Regions from separate parts of the Citricoccus sp. GCM10030269 genome, predicted to be linked through region 1. Evidence: predicted binding sites of a transcription regulator. Region 1 holds the regulator's gene; the other holds the start of a gene.
What was found. The regulator HspR, encoded in region 1, represses chaperone genes until heat shock. The targets are predictions, from matches to a motif close to AAGTTGAGTCNNNNNGACTCAACTT.
Positions count from the first base shown of each region.

Region 2: a site for HspR is predicted at 6,563-6,587, ahead of ACFQQD_RS13350 (ATP-dependent Clp protease ATP-binding subunit). Genes of this name have one in related genera too.

Region 1 is NZ_JBHTCV010000006.1:192,404-207,395, forward strand. Features, by position in the region: gene ACFQQD_RS13895 (MMPL family transporter) at 1-1,272, opposite strand, end outside; gene ACFQQD_RS13900 (TetR/AcrR family transcriptional regulator) at 1,412-2,053, shown strand; gene cls (cardiolipin synthase) at 2,063-3,562, shown strand; gene ACFQQD_RS13910 (chorismate-binding protein) at 3,655-5,727, opposite strand; gene ACFQQD_RS13915 (MarR family winged helix-turn-helix transcriptional regulator) at 5,724-6,236, opposite strand; gene ACFQQD_RS13920 (MMPL family transporter) at 6,344-8,698, shown strand; gene ACFQQD_RS13925 (Dps family protein) at 8,722-9,258, opposite strand; gene dnaK (molecular chaperone DnaK) at 9,614-11,509, shown strand; gene ACFQQD_RS13935 (nucleotide exchange factor GrpE) at 11,661-12,461, shown strand; gene ACFQQD_RS13940 (DnaJ C-terminal domain-containing protein) at 12,553-13,566, shown strand; gene ACFQQD_RS13945 (heat shock protein transcriptional repressor HspR) at 13,563-14,180, shown strand; gene ACFQQD_RS13950 (alpha/beta hydrolase) at 14,162-14,992, shown strand, end outside.
Region 2 is NZ_JBHTCV010000006.1:68,940-83,931, forward strand. Features, by position in the region: gene ACFQQD_RS13330 (SDR family NAD(P)-dependent oxidoreductase) at 1-494, opposite strand, end outside; gene ACFQQD_RS13335 (CPBP family intramembrane glutamic endopeptidase) at 909-1,892, opposite strand; gene ACFQQD_RS13340 (sensor histidine kinase) at 2,023-3,276, shown strand; gene ACFQQD_RS13345 (response regulator) at 3,264-3,917, shown strand; gene ACFQQD_RS13350 (ATP-dependent Clp protease ATP-binding subunit) at 3,935-6,544, opposite strand; gene ACFQQD_RS13355 (helix-turn-helix transcriptional regulator) at 6,868-7,086, shown strand; gene ACFQQD_RS13360 (hypothetical protein) at 7,323-8,450, opposite strand; gene ACFQQD_RS13365 (DUF262 domain-containing protein) at 8,617-10,695, shown strand; gene ACFQQD_RS13370 (phosphodiester glycosidase family protein) at 10,844-12,412, shown strand; gene ACFQQD_RS13375 (PucR family transcriptional regulator) at 12,779-13,870, opposite strand; gene ACFQQD_RS13380 (hypothetical protein) at 13,881-14,108, opposite strand; gene ACFQQD_RS13385 (cytosine permease) at 14,217-14,992, shown strand, end outside.

The DNA of each region.
Region 1 (14,992 bases):
GGTCAGCCCGGCGAACACCACGGCGTTGCCGGAGGTGCCGGTCGCCAAGCCGATGGACTCGTAGAGTTCCACGCCGTCCTTGAGCTGGCGGCGGTGGCGGTTGATGATGAACAGGGCGTAGTCGATGCCCACGGCCAGTCCGAGCATCAGGCCGAGCACGGGCGTCACGGACAGCATGTCGATAGTGCCCGAGAAGGCCAGTGTGCTGGTGGCCCCGATCCCGACGCCGACCAGTGCGGTCAGGATCGGCAGGCCGGCGGCCACGAAGGTGCCCAGCATGATGAACAGCACGATGCCGGCGATGACCAGGCCGATGGCCTCCGCCGCGCCGGCGAGCTGCGGCACGGACTGCGAGAGATCGTTGGCGGGGAGGACCTCGACCCCGTCGATCTGGGCGTCGGTCAGCGTCCCGACCACCTCGTCCTTGACCTCGGTGGAGATCTCCATCAACGGGGCGGTGAAGGTCACCGAGCCGATGGCTGCCGTTCCGTCCTCGGACACGGTCCGGTACTCCTCGGCGAGGGCGAGCATGTCCTCACCCTGCTCCAGCTGGGTCTCGCCGTCCTCGAGTTCCTGCTTCTTCTGATCGAGTTCTTCCTGATTGGCCTGAATCTCTTCGCGGCCGTCCTCGAGCTGAGCCTTCCCGGCGTCCAGCTGTTGCTGCTGAGCGTCCAGGGCTGCCTGTTGCTGTTCCAGTTGGGCCATCTGGGCCGCGGGGGCGCCGGCGGCCTCCGCCTGGGCGCGGGCGGCATCCAACTGTTCTTGAGCGGCGTCGAGCTGTTCCTGACCGGACTGGAGCTCGGCTTCGGAGGCCTCGAGCTGTTCCTGCGCTTCGTCGATCTGCGCCTGACCGTCTTCCAGTTGGGTCCGGCCCTCCTCGAGCTCGGCACGGTTGTCCTCGATCTCCTGCTGGTTGGAGTCCTTCTCCGCCTCGGTGGCGAAGGGATCCAGGACGGAATCCACGCCGTCGAGCTCCTCAACCTCCGTGAGCAGATCCGCGATCTCCTGACGCTGAGCGTCAGTGAACTCGGTACCGTCCTCCGTGCGGAACACCACGGAGCCGGAGCCATTGGCCGCCTCGGGGAACTCCTCCGAGAGCCGATCGGTGACCTGGCTGGTGGGCGTTCCGGGAATGGTGATGGAGGTGGTCAGGGTCCCGCCGAAGGCCAGGAACCCGCCGACGGACAGGGCCAGGACGACGACCCAGGCCCCGATGACCGCCCAGGGGCGCTTCGAGGAACCGAAGCCGAGTCGGTAGAGCAGTTCTGCCATGGAAAGGCGCTCCTTCGGAGGAGATGAGTACAACGATGGGTCCAGACGGGTGACGGGTCGGAATGGTTGGGGGGACGGACCGACCCGTCACCGACTATAGTGGACGGAACGTCTCGTATCGAAATAGGCGATGGAGAGAATGACCACGGAGGTTGTGGTGAACGCTGACGAATTGAGGGGACCGACTGAGCATCGGGGCCGGCCGCGGAGTGAGAAATCCCGCGTGGCCGTGCTGCAGGCGGCGGCGGACCACATGGTGGACTTTGGCTTCCAGGACCTCACGGTGGAAGGGCTGGCGACGTCGGCCGGTGTGAGCAAACAGACAATTTATCGCTGGTGGGGGTCCAAGACCGACGTCGTCGTCGAGTCCATGGCCGAGGGCTACCTGGTGAGTCCGCTGGGTGGTCCGGCAGACACGGGGGACCTGCGTGTCGATCTGGAACGGTGGATCGGCGAGCTCAAGGCCGAGATCGAACAACCGGAGTCGGCGCGATTGGTGCAGGCCATCCTCTCAGCACTGACCTCAGCGGGAGGGACCTCCTCAGCGATCCAAGCCTCCCTCATCCGCCCGATCATGGAAAGCCTGGACGAACGCTTCCGCGCGCACGACCGCACCCACCCCGGCAGCCTGCCGGCGCCGCCGTCGTTCTTGGCCGAGACCGTGGGGGCGAGCCTGCTGTTGCACGTGATGTTCTCCCTGCCGATGTCCTCGGAGTGGATCGACCAGCTGATGAGCCTCGTGACGCCTTCACGGGACGGCGATCACTCGAGCCGACCGTAGGCTGAGGAAATGCTCTGGCCTGTCGCTGAGTTCAGCACCTTCCCCACGTGGCTCAGCGTGGTGTTCTGGGTCGTGGACGTGGGTATCCGCGTACTGCTGCTCGGCATCGTCCCGGGTGGCCGTCGTCCCGCCGTGGCCATGGCATGGCTGCTGATCATCTTCTTCCTGCCGTTGCCCGGTCTGGTCCTGTTCCTGCTGTTCGGCTCGTTCCGACTGGGCGGGCCGCGCCGTTCACGCCAGCGAGCGGTCAGTCAGGCCCTGGGCCGGGCCACCGCGCATCTGGAACTGCCCAACGACGCCGGCCAGGCGCCCGGATACGTGGCCTCGGCGGCCGCATTGAGCCGGAATCTGACGAGCTTTCCCATGTTGGACGGCAACGGGTTCGAGTTCATCACGGACTACCGCGCCTCCCTGCAGAGGATGGCCGATGACATCGACAACGCGAAGCACTACGTCCACCTGGTCTTCTACATCCTGGCGGACGACCCCGAGGATCGGCAGGGCTACACCTCGGTGGTGCTGGAAGCCCTCGAGCGCGCCCATCGGCGCGGGGTGAAGGTGCGCATCCTCTTCGACCACATCGGTTCGCTGCGGGTCAGGGGCCATCGGAAGCTGCGGCAGCGACTCGACGCCGCGGGACTGGAATACCACGAGACCATGCCGGTGCTGCCCTGGCGCGGCAAGTATCAGCGCCCGGACTTGCGCAACCACCGCAAGATCCTTGTGGTGGACGGACTCGTCGGCTACACGGGCTCGCAGAACCTCATCGAACCCGGGTACAAGCAGCCCGCAGCACACCGGATGGGCCGCGCCTGGGTGGACCTGATGGCCCGGGTCACCGGCCCGATCGTTGCCTCGCTGGACATCGTGTTCGTCACTGACTGGTACTCGGAGACCGGCGACCCCCTCGAGGGGGCGATCCGGGATCCCGACCCGACGGAGCTGGACGTGGACGAGGGCAGCATCGCCCAAGTGATTCCCTCCGGACCGGGTTTCGCCAATGAGAACAATCTGCGCCTGTTCAACTACCTCTTCTACTCCGCGAGCAAACGACTCGTGGTGGTCTCCCCGTATCTGGTGCCGGACGACTCGATGCTCTACGCGCTGACCACCGCGGCCCAGCGGGGCGTTCACGTGGAGCTCTACGTCTGCCGCAAGGCCGATCAGTTCATGGTCCACCATGCCCAGCAGTCCTACTACCACGCCCTGTTGGAGGCGGGGATCCAGATCTTCCGCTATCCCGATCCGAATGTGTTGCATGCCAAGTTCTTCACGATCGACGAGGACGTGGCCGTGTTCGGATCCTCGAACATGGATATGCGCTCCTTCTCGCTGAACATGGAGGTCTCCGTGTTGACGGTCGGCTCAGAGATGGTCGATGCCCTTCAGTCGGTGGTGGAGCAGTACCGATCCGTGTCCGAGGAGCTGACCCTCGAGCAATGGGAGGGTCGGCCGCGACTCAAGCGCTGGGTGGACAACGTCTTCCGCCTCACCTCCGCTCTGCAGTAGCGCCGAACATCGCTTTGCGGGCAGAACGAACCGGTTCGTTCTGCCCGCAAAGCGATGTGGCTGGGCGGGAGCATCACCAAGAGCCACCCAGCTCAGAGTGGGAAGGTGGAACCCAGGCTCCGAAGCACCCCATGGGCCTTGGTCCGTACTTCCTCCCATTCCTCCTCCGGAACCGAATCCGCGGTGATGGCCCCGCCGACGCCGAGGGTTAAATCGGTTTCGCTCGTCTCGCCCGTCTCGCTCGTCTTGCCCGTCTCGCCGGACTGCCGTGGGACGGCCACGAGGGTGCGAATCAGCACGTTGAGATCGGCGGCGCCGTCGTCGGAGAGGTACCCGGCGACCCCGGAGTACACCCCGCGTGGCCCAGATTCGAGGTGTTCGAGGATGTGCATGGTCGAGATCTTGGGTGCACCGGTCATCGAACCCGGAGGGAAGGCCGCGGCCAGGGCGTCTGCGCGAGGAACGCCGTCCTCGAGTTGAGCCCGCACCGTGGAGACCATCTGATGAACAGTCGGATAGGACTCGACGGCGCACACCCGCGGAGCGGACAAGGTGCCCGGCCGAGCGAAGCGGGACAGGTCGTTCCGCGCCAAATCCGTGATCATGATGTTCTCGGCCCGGTCCTTGTCCGAGGCGGCGAGGTCCTCTGCCAGAGCCCGGTCCTCATCCGGGGTCGCACCGCGCGGGCGGGTGCCCTTGATGGGTTCGGTCACCATCCAGCCGTCCACTGACATGGAGAGAAAACGTTCGGGGCTCGTGGAGAGGATCTCCACGGACTCGGCACGCAGATAGAGATTGAAGGGCGCACGGTTTGCCGCCGCCAGCTCTCGGTACGTGGCCCACCCGTCGAACGAGGCCACCGTGGATTCCAGGTGAGTGGTCAGACACACTTCATAGGTGCGGCCCTCGTAGATCTCATGCTGGGCCGAGCGGATCTTCGCCAGATACTCCTCGCGAGAATCCCTCACCCTGAACACCGGCGGCGTTTTGCGGGCAGAACGAACCGGTTCGTTCTGCCCGCAAAGCGGGAGGGAGGTGAGGGACTCGGCCCAGGTGGGTCCCTCAGGATCGTCGGTCGCCCAGAACAGGGTGGTGGTCTCGGCCATGTGGTCCACGGTGGCCCCGCGACCGGGACGGAACAGCAACGCCTCCGGCGGGCCGGTAGCGGCGTCAACCGTGGCCGCACCATCCGGTGAACCGGCCTCGCGCTTGAGCCCATACCCGATCCAGCCCATCCATCCGGGCTGGAACGGTCCGCCGGACTCAGCGTGACCACCAGTGCCGGGCCACACGGAGGCCAGCCAGGCGAAGAACCCTCCCTTGCGGCGCACCGTGAGATGGCCGCTGCGGACGGTGGTGGTTCCGGCGGTATGGGTGGCGATCGCGGAGGCGCCAGTGGCCAGACCGATCAGCGAATATCGACTGCGTTCCGGTGCCGGCGTCACGTCGTGGTCGGAGCTCTCCAGCAGCAGCGCTGTTCCGGAATCAGGACCCCCTGCCGCAGAAAACAGGCTCTGCGGGTCCATAGCACCTGACACCGTGAGGTGCTTCCAGCGTGGCGGCGCGGGTGCCGGAATCAGGTTCAGAGCCCCTTCCCAGCCCGGCAGGGCGCGCAGGCCTTCCACCAGCTGGACGGCCGCGTCAGGAAGCGAGCCGGGGCCGTCCACGAGGAACCACGCGGCGTCAGCGACGTCGTCGGTGGCCAGGTAAGCCTCTTCCTGGGCTGCCCAGCGGTCCCAGTGCGCGGCGAACACCTCGCCGTCTCGGTGCAGTGCCCGGCGCTTGCGCTCGGCGTCGTCCATCTGCACCCACGCAACGGCGTCCACGAGTGGGCGGGCCTGCCGGTTCCCGGCGCCCACACCCTCCAGAATCACGACGTCGGCCGGATCCGTGTGGCTGAGTTCTCCCGGTGTTGCGGTGGTCCAGTCCCAGCGGCGCCAGTGGGCCGTCCGTCCGGCGGACAGCGGCTCGACGACGTCCTGGTGGTAGGCGGGAAAGCACGCGGTCAAACCGTCCCAACCGGGGTAGATGGAGTCCAGATGGAAAACCGCGACGGTCAGATGTGGGCGCAGGAGGGCGGCGGTCTCCAAAGCCAGGGACGTCTTGCCCGCCCCCGAGCGGCCGTCGATGGCCAGCACCAGCGGTGTACGGTCGGCTGGTTTCATGTCGTCGCCGGTGAGTCGGGTGAGTCGCGGGAAACGGATGAATCGGAGGCATCAATGCTGTCGAGGGTCTCCGTGGCGGCCTGCAGGACGTCAACCGCCGTCTGCATCTGCTCGGGTGAGAACTCCGCCAGTCGATCGGTCAGTCGTTGTGCGAGTGGCCGGAAGATCGCGCGACCATCGTTGGTCGCAGAGTCGGTGTGGCTGATGTTCACTCGGCGACGGTCTGTGGTCGAGGGGCTCCGCCGGGCATGACCGTTGGCGACCAGCCGGTCCACCAGCGCCGTGGTGGAGGCGGAGGTGAGGTTCAGCAGTCGGCCCAGATCGGTGGGGGTGGTCTCCAGGCCGGCGGCCTGGCGCTGCATCAAGATCGTCAGGGCGCGCAGGTCCGTGCGGTGCACGCCATGGTGATGACCGGCGGCCTCGGTCGTTCGATCCGCCGCCTCTGCGTAGCGGCGAAGAGCCTGAACCAATGCCGGGAGCTCGGTGGACTCCTTGCTCGCGCGGGCCATGGGTCTCCTTCCGCCGGACGCAGGGCCCCAGTCTACTGAGCATCTCGACGCCGATGGCCGGGCGGAAAAACCTCTCGATTATCGAGGTATTGCGGTACGGTGAGTCAATGTCCCCCGCGCCGTCTCCCACGCAGTCGTCCACGTCGCCATCCGCACCGCCCCGGCACCGGGCCGGATCTCGGCGTGGTCCGCGACTCTGGTCGGGAGTCGCCGTCCGGGTGGCCGCGGCCGCCGTCGTGGTGCTGGCATGGCTGGCCGGGACGGGGCTGGGTGGGCCGACCTTCGGCCGGCTCGGTGAGGTGACCTCCAATGACCAGGCGACGTTCCTGCCCGCGTCGGCCGAATCCACACGGGCCGGCGAATGGGCCAGTCGCTTCACCGACGGAGACCAGATCCCGGCACTGATCGTGGCCGAACTGCCCGGCGGCCAGATACTGGCGGAGGGCTCTGGTGAAATGGCGGCCCTCTCCGCTTGGGGGGAGAAGCTGGGCGCAGTCGACGGAGTGGATCAGATGGTGGGGCCCGTGCCGTCGGAGGACCGGGAGGCCATCCAATACATCGCCCTCATCAATGCCGAGTCGGCAGAGCCTGATGTGGTCGTGGAAGACCTTCGCCGGGTCCTCGAAGCGGCGAAGACCGATCCGGTCGCGGCGGGTGCGGAAGACCTGGCCGGCGTGAACGTCCATGTGACCGGGCCGGCCGGACTGTCCGCGGATCTGGCCGGGGCCTTCGCCGGGATCGATGGTGTGCTGCTGGCCGTGGCGCTGGGAGCGGTGTTCCTCATCCTGGTGCTGGTGTACCGGTCGGTGCTGTTGCCGATCCTGGTACTGCTGAACTCGGTGGCAGCACTCTGTGTGGCCGTCCTGACGATCTATGGGATGGCCTCTGAACAATGGATCGCCCTCAACGGTCAGTCACAGGGCATCCTGTCCATCCTGGTGATCGGCGCCGCGACCGACTATTCGCTGTTGATGGTCGCCCGCTACCGGGAGGAGCTGCGGCGGGAACCGCGCGTGTGGTTGGCCGTGCGTTCGGCCTGGCGCGGATCTTTCGAACCGATCACGGCCTCTGCGGCCACCGTGGCGCTCGCACTGTTGTGTCTACTGATTTCCGACCTCAACTCCAATCGCTCCCTGGGACCGATCGCGGCCTCGGGCATCGTGCTGGCATGGGCGGCGTCGTTGACCTTTCTGCCCGCGGTCCTGTACCTCTGCGGGCGCTCCGCCTTCTGGCCCGCCATTCCGCGGCCCGCGGTGGTGAATCGGCCGAAAGGATCGGTGGCGGATCAGGCACCCGACGTCGCCATGGAGCCCCTGGGCGATCGGGTGCACCACGGCGTGTGGTCCCGCATCGGTGCCATGGTCGCCCGCCGGCCACGAACCGTGTGGATCGTGACGTCGATCGTGCTTCTGGTCGGGGCCGGGGGAGTGACGCAACTGCAGGCCAGTGGCGTGGCACAGTCCGACGTTCTCCTGGGGGAGTCGGACGCGAAGGCCGGCCAGGTCGTCCTCAGCGAACACTTCGACGCCGGAACCGGAGCTCCGGTCACGGTGATCGCCCCGGCGGAACGCGGAGATCAGGTACTGCAGACCGTGCAGGCCTACGAGGGCGTGGCCTCGGCCTCCTTGACCGCCGACGGCGGCGCTCCCGCCGGTGCTCCTGCCGGCTCGCCCGCTGGCGCTCCCGGCGACCAGCAAGGCGACCAGGAAGGTGCCCAGCAAGGCGAGGCGACGGCGCCGCTGGAGGTCGACGGGCGGGTGTACCTGCAGGCCACCCTGACCCATCCGGCCGATTCCGCGGAAGCGGAGAGCACGGTGGTGGATCTGCGGCGATCGCTGCACGATCTGGACCCGGACATCCTCGTGGGAGGCACCACGGCCACCGCTCTGGACTCGAACACCACGGCTCAGGCGGACCTGAAACTCATCATCCCGCTCGTGCTGCTCGTGGTGCTGCTCATTCTGATGGCTCTGTTGCGGTCGATCCTGGCCCCGGTGCTGCTCGTTCTGGCCACCGTGCTGAGTTTCGGCACGGCGATCGGGGTGTCCGCGCTCGTGTTCAACCACGTGTTCGGGTTCCCGGGCGCGGACCCCAGTGTGCCGCTGTACGGGTTCGTGTTTCTGGTGGCCCTGGGCGTGGACTACACCATCTTCCTGATGACCAGGGCCCGGGAGGAGGCGGCGCAGATCGGGACGCGCGCCGGTGTGCTGAAGGCCCTGACCGTCACGGGCGGGGTGATCACCTCGGCCGGCGTGGTGTTGGCGGCCACGTTCGCCGCGCTGGCCGTCATCCCCCTGATGTTCATGGTGCAGCTCGCCTTCATCGTGGCGTTCGGAGTGCTGCTGGACACCTTCCTGGTGCGTTCGCTGGTCGTCCCGGCAGTGACGCTGGACATCGGTCCGGCGGTCTGGTGGCCGTCGAAACTCAGCCGAGCGTCCGGTCGGCGGAAGGTGGCGGGCTGATCAATCCCGCGATGCAACCCGGTTCAGTTCTCGTGGTGCAGTTCGCCGGTGTTGTTGCTGAGGAACGAGCGCAGGAACCACTGGAACAGTTCGAGCTCACGCGTCTGACCGACCAGCAGATCCTCGGCCATGGGATCCAGCTTGCCGACCTCTTCAATCGCGTTGCGGTGGTCGGCGATGACGCCGGTGTACACCTTGTCCAGGGCGGAGATATGGGTCAGGGTGTCGGCGCGGCCGACGGCGTAGTCGTCCCACGTGCGCTCGGCGGCAATGGCCCCGGGGGTGCCCTGCGGCGACAGGCCCATGGTGGCGACGCGTTCGGCCACCTCGTCCACGAAGCCGCGGACCACGTTGACCTGCGGATCCAGCATCTCGTGCACGGCGATGAAGTTCGGCCCGACCACGTTCCAGTGCGCATGCTTGAGCGTCAGCTGGAGATCATTGAGGGCGTGCAGCCGCATCTGGAGGATCTCGGCGACGCGGTGGCCGTCCTCGAGGTCAACGCCGGGGACGGTGTACTTCGCCTGGACGTCCTTGGCTGAGCTGTTCTGTGTTGCCATGATGTCTCCTTTCCCCGCGGCGCGGAATCCAGTTGCCGCGCCGGTGCCGCTCTGTCGATGACCTCACTCAAACACCCCTGCGAATTCTCCGCAAGGTCTCCTGGTGCGCGGTCTCGGCGGAGTCTCTCCGGTTCAGGTCGGCATTGGGGAATGAATCATCGACCGCTCTCGTTGGACGAGGTGACGCAAGTTGAGTCGGGGTGACTCAAGGCAGATTGACATCCGGACGCCGGCATGAAACCTTGAGTCTTGAACGCTCAGGTGGCCGGTCGCGGAAGCCTCACTCCGCCGGTCAGGAAGAGCGACTGACTCAGTAGCTGACCAACGATCCGTCCGTCAAGGAAAGGAACCGCCCATGTCCCGTGCAGTGGGAATCGACCTCGGAACCACCAACTCCGTCGTGTCCGTACTGGAGGGTGGCGACCCGGTCGTCATCGCCAACGCCGAAGGCTCCCGGACCACCCCGTCCGTCGTCGCCTTCTCCAAGTCCGGAGAGGTCCTGGTCGGCGAGATCGCCAAGCGCCAGGCCGTCAACAACCCGGACCGCACCATCGCCTCCGTCAAGCGCCACATGGGCACTGACTGGAAGGTCGAGATGGACGGCAAGCAATACACGCCGCAGGAAATCTCCGCGCGTACCCTGATGAAGCTCAAGCACGACGCCGAGGATTACCTGGGCGAGAAGGTCACCGATGCGGTGATCACCGTGCCGGCGTACTTCAACGACGCCGAGCGCCAGGCCACCAAGGAAGCCGGCGAGATCGCCGGCCTGAACGTCTCGCGCATCATCAATGAGCCGACGGCGGCCGCGCTCGCCTACGGCCTGGACAAGGGCAAGGAAGACGAGCTCATCCTGGTCTTCGACCTCGGTGGCGGCACGTTCGACGTCTCCCTCCTGGAGGTGGGCAAGGACGAGGACGACTTCTCCACCATTCAGGTTCGCTCCACCGCCGGCGACAACCGCCTCGGCGGTGACGACTGGGACCAGCGGATCGTCGACTGGCTGCTGTCCCAGGCCAAGTCCAAGGGCGCCGACCTGTCCAAGGACAAGATCGCCCTGCAGCGCCTGAAGGAGGCCGCCGAGCAGGCCAAGAAGGAACTGTCCTCGGCTTCCTCGACGAACATCTCCCTGCAGTACCTCTCCGTCACGGCCGACGGTCCGGTGCACCTGGACGAGCACCTGTCCCGTGCCAAGTTCCAGGACATGACCTCGGACCTGCTGGAGCGCACTCGGAAGCCGTTCGAGGACGTCATCAAGGAAGCCGGCGTGTCCATCAAGGACATCGACCACGTGGTGCTCGTCGGCGGTTCGACTCGTATGCCCGCCGTGACCGAGCTCGTCACCGAGATGACCGGCGGCAAGGAGCCCAACAAGAGCGTCAACCCGGACGAGGTCGTCGCCGTCGGCGCCGCCCTGCAGGCCGGTGTGCTGTCCGGTGACCGCAAGGACGTGCTGCTGATCGACGTCACCCCGCTCTCCCTCGGCATCGAGACCAAGGGTGGCGTGATGACCAAGCTCATCGAACGGAACACCGCCATTCCGACCAAGCGGTCAGAGACCTTCACGACGGCGGAGGACAACCAGCCCTCGGTCTCCATCCAGGTCTTCCAGGGTGAGCGTGAGTTCACCCGGGACAACAAGCCGCTGGGCACCTTCGAGCTGACCGGCATTGCGCCGGCCCCGCGCGGCATGCCGCAGGTCGAGGTCACCTTCGACATCGACGCCAACGGCATCGTCCACGTCTCGGCCAAGGACAAGGGCACCGGCACCGAGCAGTCGATGACCATCACCGGCGGCACCTCGCTGTCCGATGAGGACATCGATCGCATGGTGAAGGACGCCGAAGCCCACGCCGCCGAGGACAAGGAACGCCGCGAGGCCGCTGATCGTCGCAACCAGGCCGAGCAGACCGCCTACTCCGTGGACAAGCTGCTCTCGGACAACGGCGACAAGCTGCCCGAGGACATCAAGACCGAGGTCCAGGCCGACGTCGACGCCCTCAAGGAGGCCCTGGAGAAGCAGGACAACGACGACGAGGTCAAGGCCGCCTACGACAAGCTGCAGGCGTCCCAGACCAAGATCGGTGAGGCCCTCTACGCCTCGCAGGCCGCCGACGCCGGTGCCGGTGCCGAGGGCGCTGCTGCCAGTGACGGCTCCGCCCAGGCTGAGGACGAGGACATCGTCGACGCCGAGGTCGTGGACGAGGACGAGGGCAACGAGGGCAACGAGGAGAACAAGGACGGCAAGTAAGCCGGCCGGTACTCCTCGAGTCCCTGCCCTGATTCTCATCTGACACCCGGGCCCGCCTGAGCACTGCGGGCCGCCGGGCCCGGTCGGGCCGGACCACGTACATCGATGCGCGGCCGGCCCGATCGGGGCTCCGGAGGAAAGGACACACACCATGGCGAACCACGGAAACGACGAAGAACGTGAGCACGAGGAGCCGGTGAGCTTCCAGGACAAGCGTCGGGTCGACCCGGAGACCGGGAAGGTCCGCGGGCCCGGCGCCGCAGCGGACTCCGGTTCCGGCGATGCTGACGGAGACGCGCTGTCACAAGCCCAGCGGATCCTCAACGACGCCGCCGGCGAGGTCGGCGACGAGGGCGCCAGCCCGGAGGAGACCGTGGTGGCCGGCAACGCCGGAGGAACACCGCCGGTCGACTCGGACACCGACGCGCAGAACGCCGACGCGCAGAACACCGCCGCGCAGAACAACGCCGGAGCCAGCGCTCGTGAAGAGGAACTGCGCAATGACCTGCTGCGGGTCCAAGCGGAGTTCGTGAACTACAAGCGCCGGGTGGACCGCGACCGGGACGTGGCCAAGGACAACGCCATCCAGTCGGTGCTGACGGCACTGCTTCCGGTGTTGGACGATCTGGATGCGGCTCGTGCGGCCGGAGATCTTCCGGAGGGGCCGGTCTCCTCGATCGCCACCAAGTTCGAAACGGTGCTGACCGGATTCGGCTTGGAGCGTCAGGACCAGGACACCCTGGCCGGCCAGGCGTTCGATCCGACTCACCATGAGGCCATGCTGCGCCAGCCCAACTCGGAGATCCCCGAGGGGCACATCGTGCAGGTCTTCCGCAGTGGCTACATCCGCGGGGAGCGCGTGCTGCGCGCCGCGCAGGTGATGGTCTCGGCGGGCGACGAAGGTGGCGACAGCAGCGGAGCCGAGCCGGCCGGAGGCGAAGCCGAGGCGTGAGCCCAAGCCGGCGGGCCGACGTCGTGACCCGCCGGCTGGTCGGCACGCCGATGGAATAACACTGGACCGTTCGACGGGGAAAGGAGGCACCATGGCCTCACAGGATTGGGTAGACAAGGATTTCTACGCCACGCTTGGTGTCTCCAAGGACGCCTCGGAAGCCGACATCAAGAAGGCGTACCGGACGCTGGCCCGGAAGTTCCACCCGGACCAGAACCCCGGCGACGACGCGGCCGAGAAGAGGTTCAAGGAGATCACCGAGGCGAACGCGGTGCTCTCGGACCCGGAACAGCGCCAGCAGTATGACGCGATTCGCTCGATGGGCTCGGGCGCCCGGTTCTCCGCACCGGGAGCTGGCTCCGGTGGTGCCGGAGGCGGCTTCGAGGACGTCTTCGGCGGGTTGTTCAACACCGGTGCCGGCCGCGGTGGAGCTCGGTCGGGATACTCGACCGGTGACATCCCGCCCGAATTCGCTGACCTGTTCGGTGGTTTCAGCGGTGGAGGCTTCGGTGGCCAGAGCGCCGGCGGCCGCGGAGGATTCGGTGGGTACGGCACTCCGACCAAGGGAGCCGACCGCACTGCTACCTCGACCATCTCCTTTGCGGGGGCGATGCGCGGCACCAGGATCTCGTTCCGGGACTCGGACGGCGAAGTCATTGATGTCCGGGTTCCCGCCGGAGTCAAGGACGGACAGAAGGTGCGGGCTCGCGGCAAGGGCTCGCCCGGCCCCGGCGGAGCGGGTGACCTGATCGTCACCGTCAAGGTCGAAGAGCATCCGTTCTTCCACCGGGACGGGAACAACCTGCGGATCGAGGTGCCCGTCACCTTTGACGAGGCAGTCCTCGGGGCGACCATCGAGGTGCCGACTCTGGAAGGACCGGTCAAGGTGAAGGTCCCGGCCGGCTCATCGTCCGGACGCGTGCTGCGCGTGAAGGGACGAGGCGTGAAGCCGTCCAAGGGATCCGCCGGCGATTTGTTGGTGGAGCTCCAGGTTGCGGTCCCGTCGACACTCTCCGATGAGGCCCGTGCTGCAGTCGAAGCCTATGCCGCCGCGACGGAGGGGCATCGCCCTCGAGCGGGGTTGGCGGATAAGGCACGGCTGTGACGACGTTCTGGGACGAACCGCTCTACGTCATCTCGGTCGCCGCCGAGCTGGCGGACATGCACCCGCAGACCCTGCGACAGTACGACCGCATGGGCCTGGTCGTCCCGCAGCGTCAGGGCGGGCGTCACCGCCGGTACTCCCGCCAAGACGTCGAGCGGCTGCGGATGATCCAGCAGCTCAGCCGTGAAGGGGTGTCACTGGAGGGCATCCGGCGGATCGTGGAGCTGCAGTATGAGGTCGATCGGCTGCGGGACACCGTGGCCGAGCTCGCCGCCCAGATTCAGGATTTCCAGGCCTATGCCCGGTATCCCCGCGTGTTCACGGCCGGCGCCGCCGGGGACGTGACCACCACCTTCGACGCCGGCCCGGACGGCACAGCGCAGCGCCCGTCGCCAGGCGGGACCAGAACAGCCCGGCAGCGGGCACGGCGTGCCGCGCGCTGGCTGCGGCGACCCGGCGTCATCGCCGCCGGCCCGAGTATCTCCGAACTCACGGCCGGGCCGGTCTCCGGATCGTCTGGCGCGTCAGCCGGATCGCCGGGAGCACTGCCGGGCGCACTGCCCGGTGGAGCCGGCTCGGGACCTCGGGCGCTGCTGTGGAAGTCACAGGACTGACACCGGATCGGGGCGTCCCGTTCCGTGACATCTGGACCTCCGCCGAACAGCGTGCCACCCGGGCCCGGCTGCGCGCAGACATGCGGCGTCGCCAGGGCCTGGGGGCACGGCAGAAGTCCGCCCTGGACGGGTTGGTGCATGCCCTGAGGCGCGAGTCGATGGATCGGTCCTTCCCGGAGAGAATCCTGCTGTCGTACGACCTCGGCAGCCGCTTCCGGTCGCCCGCGGCGATCGTGGCCGTGGGTGAGATCGACACCGCCACCCACGTCAGCTGGCAGGTTTCCGGCATGGGCATCTCCGTACACACCGCCATGTGGGGCTCCGTCAAGGAGGCGGCCCAGCTGTGGGCAGCGCAGAAGTCCGCCGGAGCGGAACACCCGTGTGTGATCTCCTGGCTCGGCTATCAGCCGCCCGGCCCCTGGGGCGTGCTCTCCAGCCGATCCGCCCTGCGCGGCGGCGCCCGGCTGGCCCTCCACCTCAACAGTTGGTTCGACCATTACGAACGGCTCAGAGCCGAAGACCGGTCGGGGCGGACACCGCCACGTCCTCACACTGCAGTGGAGGCGCACTCCTACGGCACCGTGGTGGCCGCTCGGGCCCTGCAGATCCTGCATCGGAGCTCGCCATCCCGGAGCATCGATGCTCTGGTCGTCTCCGGTGCGGTGGGCTTGCCCCGGGATCTGGCCGGCGACCCGGCCGCCCTCGGCATGAGCGAGGAGCGGATCTACACCGCCCTGGCGGACACCGATTACCTGTCCCGGCTCGCGCTGTGGTTCTCCGGCCGCCGACAGTGGACGCGGGCCACCGAACTC
Region 2 (14,992 bases), 120 kb from region 1:
GAAACGGCCAGCAGTGCAGTCTTCGACATGCCGTAGTGGATCATCTCTTCGGGAATGACGACCGCGGAGTCACTGGCGATGTTCAGCACCCGTCCCCAGCCGCGCTTCTTCATCCCCGGGAGAGTAGCTCGGATCTGACGTACGGCGGCGAGTACGTTGACCTCGAAATAGTGCCGCCACTCCTCGTCGGTGATGTCGAGGGCCGGCGTCGCCCCGAAGATGCCGAGGTTGTTCACCAAGATGTCGATGTCACCGGCTGCGGCGAGCACGTCGGCGGCGCCGGCGTCGTCGGTGATGTCGCCTGGCGCTGCGATGAGGTCGCGTTCGGCGTTCTCGGACTGTAAGTCCGCAATGGCCGAGTCCACGCTGTCGGGCCGACGACCATTGATCGCCACGCGGGCCCCGGCGTCGGCCAGAGTGGCGGCGATCGCATTTCCGATGCCTTGCGTCGAACCCGTCACCAAGGCGGTGCGGTCGTGAAGCTCGATGAGCATGAAGCCCCTTTCGGAGTGATCAGCTGTGGCCGCAGCTGCTACCCATTGAGCGTGAGACCGCCTGCGTGGCTCTGGCCGCGTCACGTTGATCGTACGAGAGCCGCCGTCTATGGCGATACCGGTCTGTTGTCGGTCCGCGGCCCAGGTGGATCAATGGCGCGATGACCCGTCGCGCTCCGGCGTCACTGACCCGAGATCGGACGACGGCTGTTTGACGGTGTACGCGGCTAATCGCGGAAGTGTGTGAATGTAACCGAACTTTCACACAGAACCGGGGTTTTGTGTGAAAGTTCCGGAACACTCACACAAAACTGCGATTCACGCAGAAAGGGGCTGGCAGCACCCCGGCCATCGGGAGTTACGTGCACGACGGATGGGGCCCGCACCGGCGCGTCGCCACATCTAGCGTGATCGTCACTCGTCAGTCGTCTGGGGGTCGTCCAACGACGGTGCGCCATCCGCCGCCCACCAGCGACGAGCCTGCCCGACGATCGCGCAGTAGAGCAGCGTCACGAAGACCGAGATCGCGACGGCCCAGGGGTTGATCTCGGTGGCATTCAGGTCAGCCAGGCCGAAGGCTCCGGCGGCGAACGCGAAGGTGTTGCCCACGATGTGCAGGCCGATGGCGGCCTCGAGCCCGCCGGTTCGCCAGGTCAGCCAGCCCATGGCGACCGCGAAGACGAAGATGTCGATCTGTCCGATCCAGGAGTACTCGTGGCCGATCATGAACAGTGGCACCGGGAGCAGGATCGTCCAGGCCGGGTGGCGCAGCCAGGCCCCGATGCTCTGCATCAGCAGGCCGCGGAACAGGAACTCCTCGGCCGTGGCCTGAAGCGGTACCACGAGCACCACCATGACCAGCATCCACAAACCCTCACCGGCGAGACCAGGTATGTCGTCCGCCAAACCCTCGGGCTGTTCCACGAAAAGGCCAACCCCCTGGACGGTCGCATAGAGCGCAGCGGCGACGGCCAGGCAGCGGACCAACAACCTCCAGCGAAAACGTCCTGCCACGGAGGACACGAGCCCGGCCCTCCAGCCGCCAACGCGGACGCCGATCAACACCGCGGGCAGTGCTATGGCGATCATCCCCAGGGCCAACAGCGCAGTGACTGGCTGGTGAAGATCCATCGGTGCATCGGGGGCGAGCGCCTCGTCAACGGCAACACCGAGTCCGGGATCGACCACGGCGGCTATGCCGAGGACGACCATGAGCGCGAGCACCATCGCCGCCCAGACCCCCGCCGTGGTGACCAGGGCAAGCAGTGGGCGCCACCATCGGTAGCGCGGTGGCCGGCGGGCCAACCGGTGGTAGGGCATCTCGTGCGCCAGTTGGTGGGGAGATCCGGAGGGACGGGTGTGAGGATCAGTGCGAGAAACAGCGTGAGACATGGTCATGCATTCAGCCTCGCCAAGGGAGCGATGTCCGGCATCGGCCACGGAGCTGCTCCTTCACGGCTGAAGGTCCTACCCAGGTTCATCCCCTTGGACGACAGTCCGGTATGCCCCCGCGTTCTACGCTGAGGGGGTGTTGAGATGGATCCGTCGACCAGGGTGGTACGCCGCCGGGACCACCGTGGCGGCTCTGCTGATCGGGGTCCTCGCATTCGTGGTGGTTCGCGGCAGCATGCTGCCCGAGGACCCGACGTCCGTTCCCGATCCCGAGGCGCTGCGGATCACCCTGTTGCTCTTCGGCGACCTGTTTGTGGGACTACTTGCCGTGGGCCTGCTGCCACTCGCGCTGCGGCCCTGGGCGGAGGCGGCACCCACCCGTGCCAGCGACTCTGCCACCCCTGCCAGTGGGTGGGTGAATGGGTGGGCCTTCGCCGCCGGAATGGTCGTGGCGGCGACCACGGTGGTCTCGAGCCTGGCGATGCCGGCCGCCGTCGTCGTCCTGACCTCTTTCGCAGCCCGACGCCGGCCCTGGTGGTTCGGTGTCGCCACGGGCGCGTTCTTGGTCGCCACGGCGGTCAATGGGTTCGTGGTGGAGCCCTCACCGGAGGTGCCGACGTGGCCCGTCGTGCTCTTGGCACTGGCCGTGCCGGCGATCTGCGGGCTGGTCGGAGCCGTGCGCCGCCATCGTCGGGCACTGATCCGCTCTCTGCACCAGGAAGCGGCCGCCGCCCACCGAGAGCGGGAAGCCCACGCGGACCAAGTGCGGGCCGCCGAACGCACCCGGATCGCCCGCGAGATGCATGACAGCCTCTCCCACCGCCTCAGTCTGATCTCCGTGCACGCCGGCGGATTGGAGTACCGCTCCGACCTGGACGAGGAGACCCTTCATCGAACCGCCGGACTGGTACGGGAGACGGCACGCACCGCTGCGGAGGAACTGCGCGCGGTGCTCAGCGTCCTGCGCGAGGAGCACCACTCCACCTCCCCGGATGCGACCCTGGCCGCCCTGGGGGAACTCGTGACAACCGCCCGTGACTCTGGCACCTCGGTCGAACTCGTCACCGCTGGAGTGCTGGAGGAGAGCCGGACCGAACACCTCCCGGAGGTTCTCTCCCGAGCCATCTACCGGTTCGTGCAGGAATGCCTGACCAACGCGCGCACCCACGCCCCGCGCGCTCCCGTGCATCTGTTCTTGGGAGGTGGCCCGGGCGAAGGCATCATCATGCGGGCCAGCAACCCGCTGCCCGCCGATCCACCGTCGCCGGGTCCTGGCGGTTACGGATTGATCGGCCTGCGTGAACGATTCGAGTTGCTCGACGGCCGGCTGGAGCACCGTGCCGCCGAGGGAACCTTCACCGTGGAAGCATGGGTGCCATGGCCGAGTTGAGTTCACCGATCCGGGTCCTCGTGGCCGACGACGAATCCCTGATGCGCGCCGGACTGCGCCTGATCCTCGAGGGCGCTGCCGACGTCGAGATTGTCGGGGAGGCCGCTGACGGGGAGCAAGCTGTCACCCAGGCAGCGGAACTGCGCGCGGACGTGGTCCTGATGGACATTCGGATGCCGCGGTGCGATGGCATCGAGGCGACCCGTCGTCTCCGAGCGTCCGTGGACCCGCCCCAGATCCTGGTGCTGACGGCCTATGACACCGACGACTTCATCCTGGACGCGTTGGAGGCCGGAGCCGCGGGGTTCCTGCTCAAGGACACTCCGCCCGAGGACCTGGTGGCCGCCGTTCGGCAGGCTGCCACTGGCACCATGGCCGTCTCGCCGGCCGTGCTCGCCCGGCTGGTGGCGCTGGCCACGCACCAGGGCCGACGTCGGCCGGTGGCGGACCCGCTCGAGGGCTTGAGTGAGCGTGAGCAAGAGGTGGCCGCGCGGGTGGCCGACGGGCTGACGAACACGGAGATCGCCAGCGAGCTGTACCTCTCCGTGCCGACGGTGAAGACCCACATCGGGCGCATCTTCGACAAGCTGGGCGTCGAGAACCGGGTCCAACTGGCCGTCCGCGTCCTCGAATCCCGCTGACGCAACTCTGCCCTCAGTTAGGCCGCCAGAGCCTCCGGCACCCGGGCTGGCTCCACCAGCAGCTGACCATCCTCGACGCTCACCCGGACCACGTCGCCCTCGCGGACGGTCTCGGCGACCAGCAGGTCGGCCACTTGGTCATCGAGTTCGCGCTGGATGACCCGGCGCAGCGGGCGGGCGCCGTAAGCCGGTTCGTAGCCGGCGTCGGCGATCCAGTCCTTCGCGGCGTCGTCGACCTCGAGGGTGATGCCCTGGGCGGCCAACCGCTGCTCGGAGGCCCGCAGCTGCAGTCCGACGATCTCCCGGAGCTGTTCCGCCTCCAAGGGGGAGAACAGCACGGTGTCATCGATCCGGTTCAGGAACTCCGGCCGCATGAACTCCCGCAGCCGGCCCATCACCTTCTGGCGGACGTCCCGGCGGGCGGACTCGGCGTCACCGGAGGCGAAGCCAATCGGTGCGCCCTGCGAGGACATGAACTCCGAGCCGAGGTTCGAGGTCATGATCAGCACCGTGTTGCGGAAGTCGACCATGCGGCCCTGACCGTCGGTGAGCCGGCCGTCGTCGAGCACCTGCAGCAGCAGGTTGAACACGTCCGGGTGGGCCTTCTCGATCTCGTCGAGCAGGATCACCGAGTACGGGCGACGGCGGACCTGTTCGGTCAGCTGCCCGGCCTCGTCATAGCCCACGTAGCCCGGAGGGGCACCGACCAGACGCGAGACCGTGTGGCGCTCGCCGAACTCGGACATGTCGAACCGGACCATCGCACCCTCGTCGTCGAACAGCGACGTCGCCAGGGCCTTGGCCAGCTCGGTCTTGCCGACGCCGGTGGGGCCGAGGAACAGGAAGCTCCCGACGGGCCGCGACGGATCGGCCATCCCGGTGCGGGACCGGCGGATGGACTTGGCGATCGCGGCGACCGCATCGTCCTGACCGATCACCCGGTCGTGGAGTTCCTCCTCGAGCCGGGCCAGCCGGGACTTCTCGGCCTCGGTCATCCGCGCGGCCGGAATGCCGGTGGCACGGGAGACCATCTCGGCAATGGCGTCCTCGTCGACCACAGACGACGTGTTGTCTCCGTCCGAGTCTGCAGCGCGCTTCGCCTGCTCGGCCAGCGCCGCCTCCAGCTGCTCGCTGACGCGGTTGACCTCGTCGCGCAGCTCGCCGGCGCGCTCGTAGTGCTCCGCGTTGACCGCCGAGTTCTTCTCGGCCTCCAACTCGGCGAGCTGGGACCGCAGCGCGTCGACGTCCACGGCCGGGCCGGCGTCGTGCGGTCCGCGCTTCAGGGACAGCCGGGCACCGGCCTGATCGATGAGATCGATGGCCTTGTCCGGCAGGAACCGGTCCGTGATGTACCGGTCCGAGAGCACGACGGCGGCGCGCAGCGCCTCATCCGTGTAGCTCACCTTGTGGTGCTCGGCGTAGCGATCGGCCAGGCCGTGCAGGATCTGCACCGCGTCCTCCACCGACGGCTCGCCCACGGTCACCGGCTGGAAACGTCGCTCCAGCGCGGCATCCTTCTCGATGGTGCGGTACTCCTTCAGCGTGGTGGCACCGACCATGTGCAGGTCGCCACGGGCCAGGCGCGGCTTGACGATGTTGCCGGCGTCCATGCCGCCGGACTCACCGGAGCCGCCCGTGCCCACGATGGTGTGCAGCTCGTCGAGGAAGACGATGGTGTTGCCGTCCTCGGCGATCTCGTTCATCGCACCGGTGAGCCGCTCCTCGAAGTCACCGCGGTACTTGGTGCCGGCGACCATGCCGGCCAGATCCAGGGCGATCACGCGCCGCCCCTTCAGCTGGGCGGGGACCTCGTCGTCGGCGATGGCCTGAGCCAGACCCTCCACGATGGCGGTCTTGCCGACGCCGGCCTCACCGATCAGCACCGGGTTGTTCTTGGTGCGGCGAGCCAGCACCTCGATGGTCTGCTCGATCTCGTCGGCACGGCCGATCACCGGATCCAGCCGGTCCTCCCGCGCTTCAGCGGTCAGGTCACGGCCGAACTGCTCCAGAATGGAGCCTTCCTGGCCGCCCTGGCCGCCTTGGCCCGCTGCTCCGGGCTGGCCGGCCTGCTGTGCTTGCTGGTCCTGCTGATTCTGCTGATTCTGCTGGGCAGCGGCCTGCAGCGACTGCGGGGTGATGCCCGCCTGAGCCAGCAGCTGACCGGCGGGGGAGTCGTGATTCAACGTCAAGGCGAAGAAGAGGTGCTCAGGGTCGATGTAGGTCGAGCCGAAAGCACGGGCCACCTGGTAGCCGTCCAGCAGCACCTTCTGTGCCGAGTCGTTGAGGACCGTGGCGGTCTTCTCCTTCTGCTCGGTCGGCGCGGGCAGGCGGTCGTCCACGGCGCTGATGATGGCCTGAGGATCGACGCCGGTCTGCCGCACGGCCGCGGCGGCCGGCTCCTCGCTGAGCATGGTGCGCAGGATGTGCAGAGCGTCGACGTCGGTCTGGCCGCGCTCCGCAGAGAAGGTCGCCGCGGCGGACAGGACGTCATGGCTGCGCTTGGTCAGCAGAGCGGTGATGTCCACGGGTCGGCCCTGACGGCCGGTCCGCTGGCCCTGGAAGTAGCGGTTGATGAACTCGTCGAAGGACTCGCCGTTGGAACCGGCGGGGCCGAAGAATGCTGGCAAAGCGCCCTCCTAGTTGAGATGTTGAGTGCATTCGACTCAAGTAACGACAAGGGGTGCGGGATTGTTCCCAGTTCTCCTGTGATGCGGGTCAAACCTGAGCGGAGGAGGCTCAAGATGAGTATAAGCAGGCGAGCCTGCAGTGTCTTTCGATGTCCGCGCGCTGAATGGGCGGCAATATATCTTCCGATATGACGAACCGTGGGGGAATTGCCATGCCTGCCGATGGTGTTTCGGAAGAATAGTTCCGTTTGGCCGTGACTGGTGGCACTATGGGTGGTAATTTCTCGTTATCGGCATGATTTTTCCGGAGTGGAGGCTGGCTCATGTCAGACGTGAGCGACACCAGCGACACCAGCACCATCGGGCGGGCCATTCGCGCTGCGCGGCGGGAAGCCGGCTTGAGTCAGACTCAGCTGGCCGAACTTGTCGGCCTGTCTGACCGGACACTGAGGGATATCGAGAAAGGCAGCCGCAGTCCGAGCATTGGCGCAGTGGCCGCCGTGGCTGGTGCACTAGGCCTTCACCTGAGGGCGGACCGATGATCACAGACCTGGAGTCGCTCCGATTCGTCACCGTCGCGGACGTCTATAAAGCCGGAGCGCTGGCCGGAACTCTCGAGCGGACCGGCAACGGGACGGTACGTTTCAGTTATCTGCCCGACTATGGCGGTGCACTACTTCCCGGTAGTCCACCCGTGTTAGGTCAAGGCCTGCTTAGTTGAATTGGATAGTTTTGTCTCGTGTTCAACGCCTCGAAGTGCGCCGTGATCTATTTCAACTCAAGCAAGATCTGCTTCAACATCGGCCTTCCTCTCGATTCTGTCTTGAATCTCTGTGATCGTGGCCTGCTCCAGTGCGTTGATTTCACCGTCGACCAAAGCCACTAGACGTGCCATATCGAGGATGGCCCCCAGATCACCTTCGGCATCATTGAGCCGCTGCCACACTTCGGAGGGGTCGATTTCAATGGTATGGGCCAGTTGTTGGTCGAAAAACTCATGGCGTTCCCGAACAAACTTCATGAGGTGTCGAATTAGCTGTGCTTCGTCGTCGGATATCTTATGGTCTGCCACTATGACCAGCCATGCGACCCACAGCATTAGTTGGGGATGCTGGCTCCTTGTGGTGAGGCGGTCGGCTAATTCGACCACTCTGGCGTCGTTTCGGAAGACCTTCTGAGCATGACGCCCTGCGAGTAGCGTCGAGTAGCGATTGACCACGACCGCTAGCGGAACCCCGACCAGAGGGATGCCAATTTTGATGACATTCCGTTGGAGCAGAAACTTGCCCACGAATGGAAGCCCCTTGGCTGCGTTCAGGACACCTCTGGAGTAGAAACGCTTGATGACTGGTCGCACCAGAGGCGGTACTAATTTGGCCAGCCCTTCGCGTCCTACTTCCCCACCCTTGATCGTGAGAGCCACGCGGATTAGCTTCCACAAGTCGTCGGGGTCCTCAACGTCGAGCGGTACGCGATATAGGACCGCAATATCATAAGCAAGGCGAAGTTGGAGCTGCGTAAGGAAAACGACGTCGACCATCAAGGTGGCGACGGAAGCCGGAACGGTCGCCGGTGAAGCGCCACCAAGGGTTCCCAAAGTGGCAATGATGGCAGCGGAGTAGGCTCCAGCGGATAGCCCACCTTCGATCGCGGCATAGCGGCTCGCCATTTTGATGCGTTGATCAACGATGGCGTCTGCGGGCACACCCTTGTACTTTTCTGCGAAGTACTCCCACGTGGCCTTTTCGGTGTATGAGCCCAAGGCTCGTGCACATAGTTTAGGAAACCACCCGCCGGACTTGATGTCGTCGGGGCTGAGTTCTTTGATGAACTCTTGAATATTCGCCCGTTCTTCCTCGATCGCGGCACTGTGCACGTCTTCGTCATCGATTGGCACTTTGACCACGGAGAGTCCTTCCAGACGTTTATCCCAGGGCTTTCTCGATGACGTTACCGGATCCCTGTTGAAGTCGACGGGACTATTAGCCGGAACAACTGGAAATATTCGATCGCGGTCAATTAGCGATGCGCAAGATAACCTTTGGGCGCCCAGCTGTGATGGGATGGGAACCATGGTCAAGGCACAAGAAGTTACGCTTCAGAAAGTCCTCGAGGGCAGCTACCAGTTCCAGGTCCCGCTGTACCAGCGGCCATACCAGTGGACCAAAGAGCAATGGGACACTCTATGGGGTGACGTCGTCAGCCTCGCCGAGGAACGCCAAGAAGAACACGGCGCCACGGCAACGCATTTCATCGGCTCACTTGTTCTCGCTCCGGCGCCCGGTGTTGTCGCCGGCGGGCTCACCAAGTTCATGGTGGTTGACGGCCAGCAGCGGCTGACCACGTTGACCATCCTGCTGGCCGCGATCCGTGACCACGCCATCAGCACGATTCCCGATGGCGGGAGCCGTCACGCGGCACGGCTCGAGCACACGTTCCTCGTCAATCAGTATGAAGACGGACCTGGGCGCTACAAACTCCTGCCGACCCAGCAGGACCGCGACGACTACGTTGCCCTCATCAATAAGTCCAAAGTCGCTCACCCAAGCTCTCGGGTAGTCGAAGCGTACAGTCACTTTTCCGCGCTGCTGGACTTGGCGGCTGCCGATGAATCCAATCCAACGGTCGCAGCGATCGAAGATGCCGTGTCACATGGGCTATCCCTGGTATCCATCTCGACAGAGCCGGACGACAACGTCTACCGCATCTTCGAATCCCTGAACAACACCGGGCTGAAACTCACTCAAGGCGACTTGATCCGGAATCACCTGTTCATGCGGCTTCCCAGTAGAAGCCAAGAGGTGTACGACAGGCACTGGCGGTCCCTCCAGCGGACATTGGAGAACAATCAAATTGAATGGCTATTCTGGATCGACCTTGTCCGTCGTGATCCCATAGTTCGCTTCCGTGATACCTACACCAAACAAAAAGCCCGTCTCGAATCGCTGCGGACGGAAGAGTCAGTCGCTGGCGAGGTGGCACGCCTTGCCCATCTGGGCTCCATTTACCGGCTCATGTGGCACCCCGAGGAAGAGGAACACCCTGCCGTGCAACGCCAACTGCGTCGCCTACTAGACTGGCGGGCCACAGTCACGGACCCACCTGTGCTTCAGCTTCTGGTCATGCGCGATAACGGCGAAGCCTCTTCAAAGGAAATCGCACGAGCGATGCTCATCATCGAGTCTTACCTTGTACGCCGCATCTTAGCCGGGAGGGCCAGTCAGGGCGTGAACCGGCAACTGGCCGGGCTGGCGAACGAGCTCTACGCAGACAAGAGCTCCCAGTCCGTCGACATAACGGTCCACACTTACCTCACCCGCCAGGTCCGACAGTACGTGAGCGACCAGGCACTCCGGGATGCCGCCCGGACTTCAGCCTTCTACTACTCTGGCCGAGCCAACCAGCGCAAACAGGTGCTGCTCTGGCTCGAAGACCTTTTCAATAGTCAAGAGCACATCAACCCGGCGAACCTCACTATTGAGCACGTCATGCCCCAGACGTTGTCGCCGCAATGGTGGGGAAAGCTCGCGGAGTCCTACGACGAAGAGGCCATATCCGAACTACACACTTCCTTGGTGCACACGCTGGGCAACCTGACGCTTACCGGCTATAACGCTCCGCAATCGAACCGACCATTCGACGAGAAGCGCGCCTACTTGCGCGGCACCAGCTTAAAGATGAGTCAGGAAATCGGGGAAGCCGAAAGATGGACGTTCGCTGAGATCCAGACCAGGACCGACCGACTTATCGAGATGGCGATTCAATTTTGGCCCGGACCATTGGACGAGGGCTCTCCTGCGGATAAGACCGACAAGACGTATTGGGTGAGCCTCCGGTTCATTCTGGCTGAGCTTCCTTCGGGACGCTGGACCACGTATGGAGACCTCGCCAGTGCTATTGGTGTTGCGGCACAGAGCGTGGGCAACTATTTGGCGAACCAACCGGCGCCCAACGCCCACAGGGTGCTCAAGTCTGACGGCACAGTCTCGCCTCAGTTCGCGTGGATCGAGAACGACCGCACGGATAACCCGCGCGATATTCTCGCGGAGGAAGGCGTGACGTTTGATCAGAATGATCGAGCCGATCCGAAAGCTCGTCTAACTGTAGAAGATCTCGTGACGTTCTTGCCCGCCGCCAAGGACGAACTGTAAGAGCACCAGGCGTCTACTAGAACCAATGTTTCAGGATCCTACAGACGTTTTAACTGACGAGGACGGCATCTGAACACTCGGCAACAGCTCGGCGAATTGCCCCTGGTCAGGGGCAGGTCCGCCGCGGGACCGGGCCATCATGGAGTCCGTGAACGCTCCAACTCGCCGCACCACCGCCCGCACCCTGACCATCACCGCGCTCTCGTGCGCCCTATTGACCACCGGCACCGTTGCCGCGCCAGTCGCCGCCGCCACTGACTCTTCTGCCGACGAACAGCGCCTGGCTCGAGGCCTCACCCACGAGTCCTTCACGCTGGGCGACCCCGGCGCCGAGTACTCGTGGACCGTGCAAATCACGCTGCCGTCGGACCAGGAGGGTGTGCGGGATTCGCCTCTGGCCAGCCGTGGCACGGCTGACCGTGTGGCCTCCGAGCTCCGAGAGCACGGGCTCGACGCGCGGGCTGAAGCCGTCGTCGCTGACCGGCTGGCCGACTCCGGCGGCTACCTGGGTCACCGGGTCCGGGTGGGGGAGTTCTCCACTGAGGCTGAGGCGGAAGCCGCCCGTACTGAGGTGACGGCCCTCGGATATTCCGGCGGCACCTGGTACGAGGGCTGGGACGGCGACCAGCCGTCCGGCGAGGAGGGCGGCCCCGTCAACGTGGACGTCCTGACCGTGGACCCGAACCGCTTCCAGGGAGAAGTGGTGGGCACCTTCGGGTCTGATCTTGAGCGCACCGAGACCACCTCGGAACTGACCGAGGGAGCCCTGGCCGGTGTCAACGGCGGGTTCTTCGTATTTGGTGAACAGCACGGTGCACCCGGAGACCCAGCCGGCGCGGCGGCGTACAACGGGGAGATCCTCAGTGAGACCGTTGGGGACCGTCCCAACCTGGTGATCGATCACCGCAGCGGCCGCGCCTCAGTCCAGCGCCTCACGTGGGAGGGCCGTGTCTCCTCGGGTCACGAGGAACTGGACCTGGACGGCATCAATCGAGTGCCCGGAAAGATTCGCAATTGCGGCGGCGTCGGGGATCTCCCCACCGACGCACCGAAGCATGACGTCACCTGCACCGATGCCGACGAGACCGTCGTGTTCACCGAGGACTTCGGAACGACGACGCCGGAAGGGGACGGCGTCGAGGTGATCGTTGACCGCCGGGGCCTGGTTCAGGAGGTCAACCACGAGCGGGGCATCGAACTGACTGACGGCGAGTACGCCATCCAGGCCATCGGCGACGACTCCGCGGACCTGCGGGAGTTCGCCACCGAGGCCCGGCGGATCAAGCTCACCAACGAGTACCGCGACGAGCGCGGTAAGAAGCTGCGCATGACCCCGCACACCCAAGTGTTCAACGGAAGCCCCAACCTGCTGACGGACGGGGAGCGGGACATCACGGCCGCCCGCGATGGCATGGTCCATGCCGACAACCCGGGCCAGTTCTACGGCTGGACCCACCAACGCAATCCGCGCACTATCGCGGGGATTGACGAGCAGGGTCGCTTGGTGCTCATCACTGCGGATGGCCGGCAGACGGATTCCGTCGGACTGAGCATTTCCGAGGCGGCCGATCTCTCCGAACAGCTGGGGCTGGTGGACGCCATCAACCTCGACGGCGGAGGATCCACCACCATGGTGGTGGACGGCGAGCTCGCGAACTCCCCCTCCGGCGGCAGCGAGCGTGCGGTGGGGGATGCCATCGTGATCCGGGAGCGGTGACCGCCGCTTCTCCCACAGGAAGGGTGTGCCCGGTAGACAGCTCCGGGCACACCCCCTGATTTGGACGTGTCTAGATCCTTCTAGATCACATGTTGCGGCACTGATCGCACAACGGCAGTCCGCCCGTGCCCGGGAGACGGTTTCTGGGAGGAATCTGCTGCCCGGTTGGGCAATTGTCGTGGGTGTGGTGAACGTGGGGAGGGGAATGGTTGCTTGAGTGATAGGACGAGCTTGCCATGAGGATGACCTTTCAACGGGGGTGAACATCTCCAGTTTGGAGATGTCGAGAAGGTATCTGACTGGTCGGACACGATAAGAAAAAGCGATGTCCCTTCGCCCATTTCTGAGAAGAACTGGGGGTAGGCCTTACGGTCGGGCAGTGGTCATCCGGACGGCCACGGCGAGGGCGAACTGGTCCTCGAGGCTGTGTGGGTCCAACCCGGTCAGTTCAGCAATCCGGTTCAGTCGATTCCGTACGGAGTTGGCATGGATGCTCATCTCCTTGGCGGTCCGCGTCACTGAGGCACCCGAGTTCACGTAGGCCAACAGCGTCGGCCACAGGGAACGTCCGTATTGAGCGTCGTACTTCAGCAGGGGACCGGTCACATGATCGCGGAACGGTGCGGCTTGTTCGGGGGTGAGGCGCTCGATCAATCCAGGGAAGGTGGATAGATCGCGCGGGCCGGCCCCACTGCCGCGGCGAGCACTCATGGCCAGGGTAGCCATGGCCTCCTTGATGGTCCGGGCCAAGCCGGAGAGCGGAACCGCACTGCCGATGCCGAACATCTGCACATCACTGCGCTCGGAGAATCTGCGGACGAAGAGCTCATCGGCCACCACCACGGTGAGGTTCTCGATCCAGCCTTCGAGGATCACTCCCTCGAGTTCCACCGAAGCCTGTTCGGGCAGACACAGCGCCATGTACGCAGCCCCGGGAATCTCCGGAAACCGCTCACGAAAAATGTGCGGACTGGCGTAGCCGCGGCGTACGTAGTCCAACATGCGCCCGTCTTCGTGCCTCAGACGTTCATATTCATGACGCTCGTCGGCGAGTTCCTGGAACTTCTCCGTGAAGGCCACGAACGGCAGGCTCGGCGGCACGGTGAACATTGCCAGCCCGGCCTTCTCGGCCGCTGGTGCCAAATCCTCGGGGGAGTCGTGACCCTCCACCTCGATCGCCAGCGCAATGCCCGCAGCTCCGCTATCAAGCAGATGGGCCACGAATCGCTGGCAGGCCGCGGCATCGGACAGTTCGGAGCCCACCGTCAGGATCAATTCGTCTCCGCGCAGGAACATCCGTGGGTCGATCAACTCCGTGGCATGGGCCATCCGCACCGGGCGGTCCAACCCCAGCGAGCCGGCCACCAGCTCGACATCGAAACCTGGCCAGGTGAGGATGTCCCGCACGGTGGTGATGTGACGTCCACGGCGGCCCACTCGCACGGGGCGGGGTCCCACGGTTCCGTCATCATGCTGAAACAGTAGAGCCTCGGTATTTCACGAACGTTTCCCCTGATTGTGCACGTGTACACCCCGGCCGATCTGTGGCTGTGAGGGTGTCCAGAAACGTGGAAGCGGCCTTTAAGTCCTTGCTAGCTTCGAGCGCTATCACCCTCCTGAGCACGCTCTCCTCCCTGAAGGACACCCCCACCATGAGCCATAGCTCCTCTACGTCGACAGCCACGTCGACAGCCACAGCTCCAGCCGTCGATCCCGCATCCATCCCACCGAACGTCACCGGTGACGTGGACCGCGACTATCCGCTCTCGCCCGTACCGATCGCCGAGGAACGATCTCCGTTGCCGTGGTCATCCTCGGGTTCCTGTTCTTCACGCCCACCATGGTGGCCGCGGCCGACGTCGCCGTGGCCTTCGACTTCCCGCAATTCCTCGTTCTGGCGGGCGTTGCCGCGGCCGTGCTGGCCATCTACATCTCCCTGATGGGTGTGGTGAGCTCACGTACTGGCTTGACCACGGTGCTGGTCTCGCGCACCGTCTTCGGCAAGGTCGGGGGCAAATGGGCCTCCTTCATCCTGGGCGGCACCCAGGTGGCTTGGTACGGAATCACCCTGACCACGCTGTCGGACCTGCTGGGAATGGCGCTGGGGTGGGACATCACCTGGCCGATCGCCGTCATCGGGGGAATTCTGATGGCGCTCAGCGCCTACATCGGCATGAAAGGCATTGAGCTGCTGAGCTGGATCTCCGTGCCGCTGATGCTCGCCCTGTGTATTTGGGTCTTCGTGTTGGCCACCAATGAAGTCGGTGGACTCGGCGGCTTCCTTCAGCTCGAGGGCAACGGCACCGTGAGCACCGGGGCGGCGCTGACGATCCTGATCAGTACCTTCATCTCTGGGGGCACCCAGGTGGGCAACTGGAGCCGCTTCGCCAGGTACACCTCAGCCACGTTCGGCATCCTCGTGCTCTGCGTGATCCTCGGGCAGTTCACCATGTTCTTCTTCGGGGGCGTCGGCGCCGCCGCGTTCGGCGAAGGAGACTTCGTGGAATTGCTGCTGATGCTCGGGTTGATCGGCGCCGGGCTCATCCTGCTCGTGGCCAACCTGTGGACCACCAATGACAA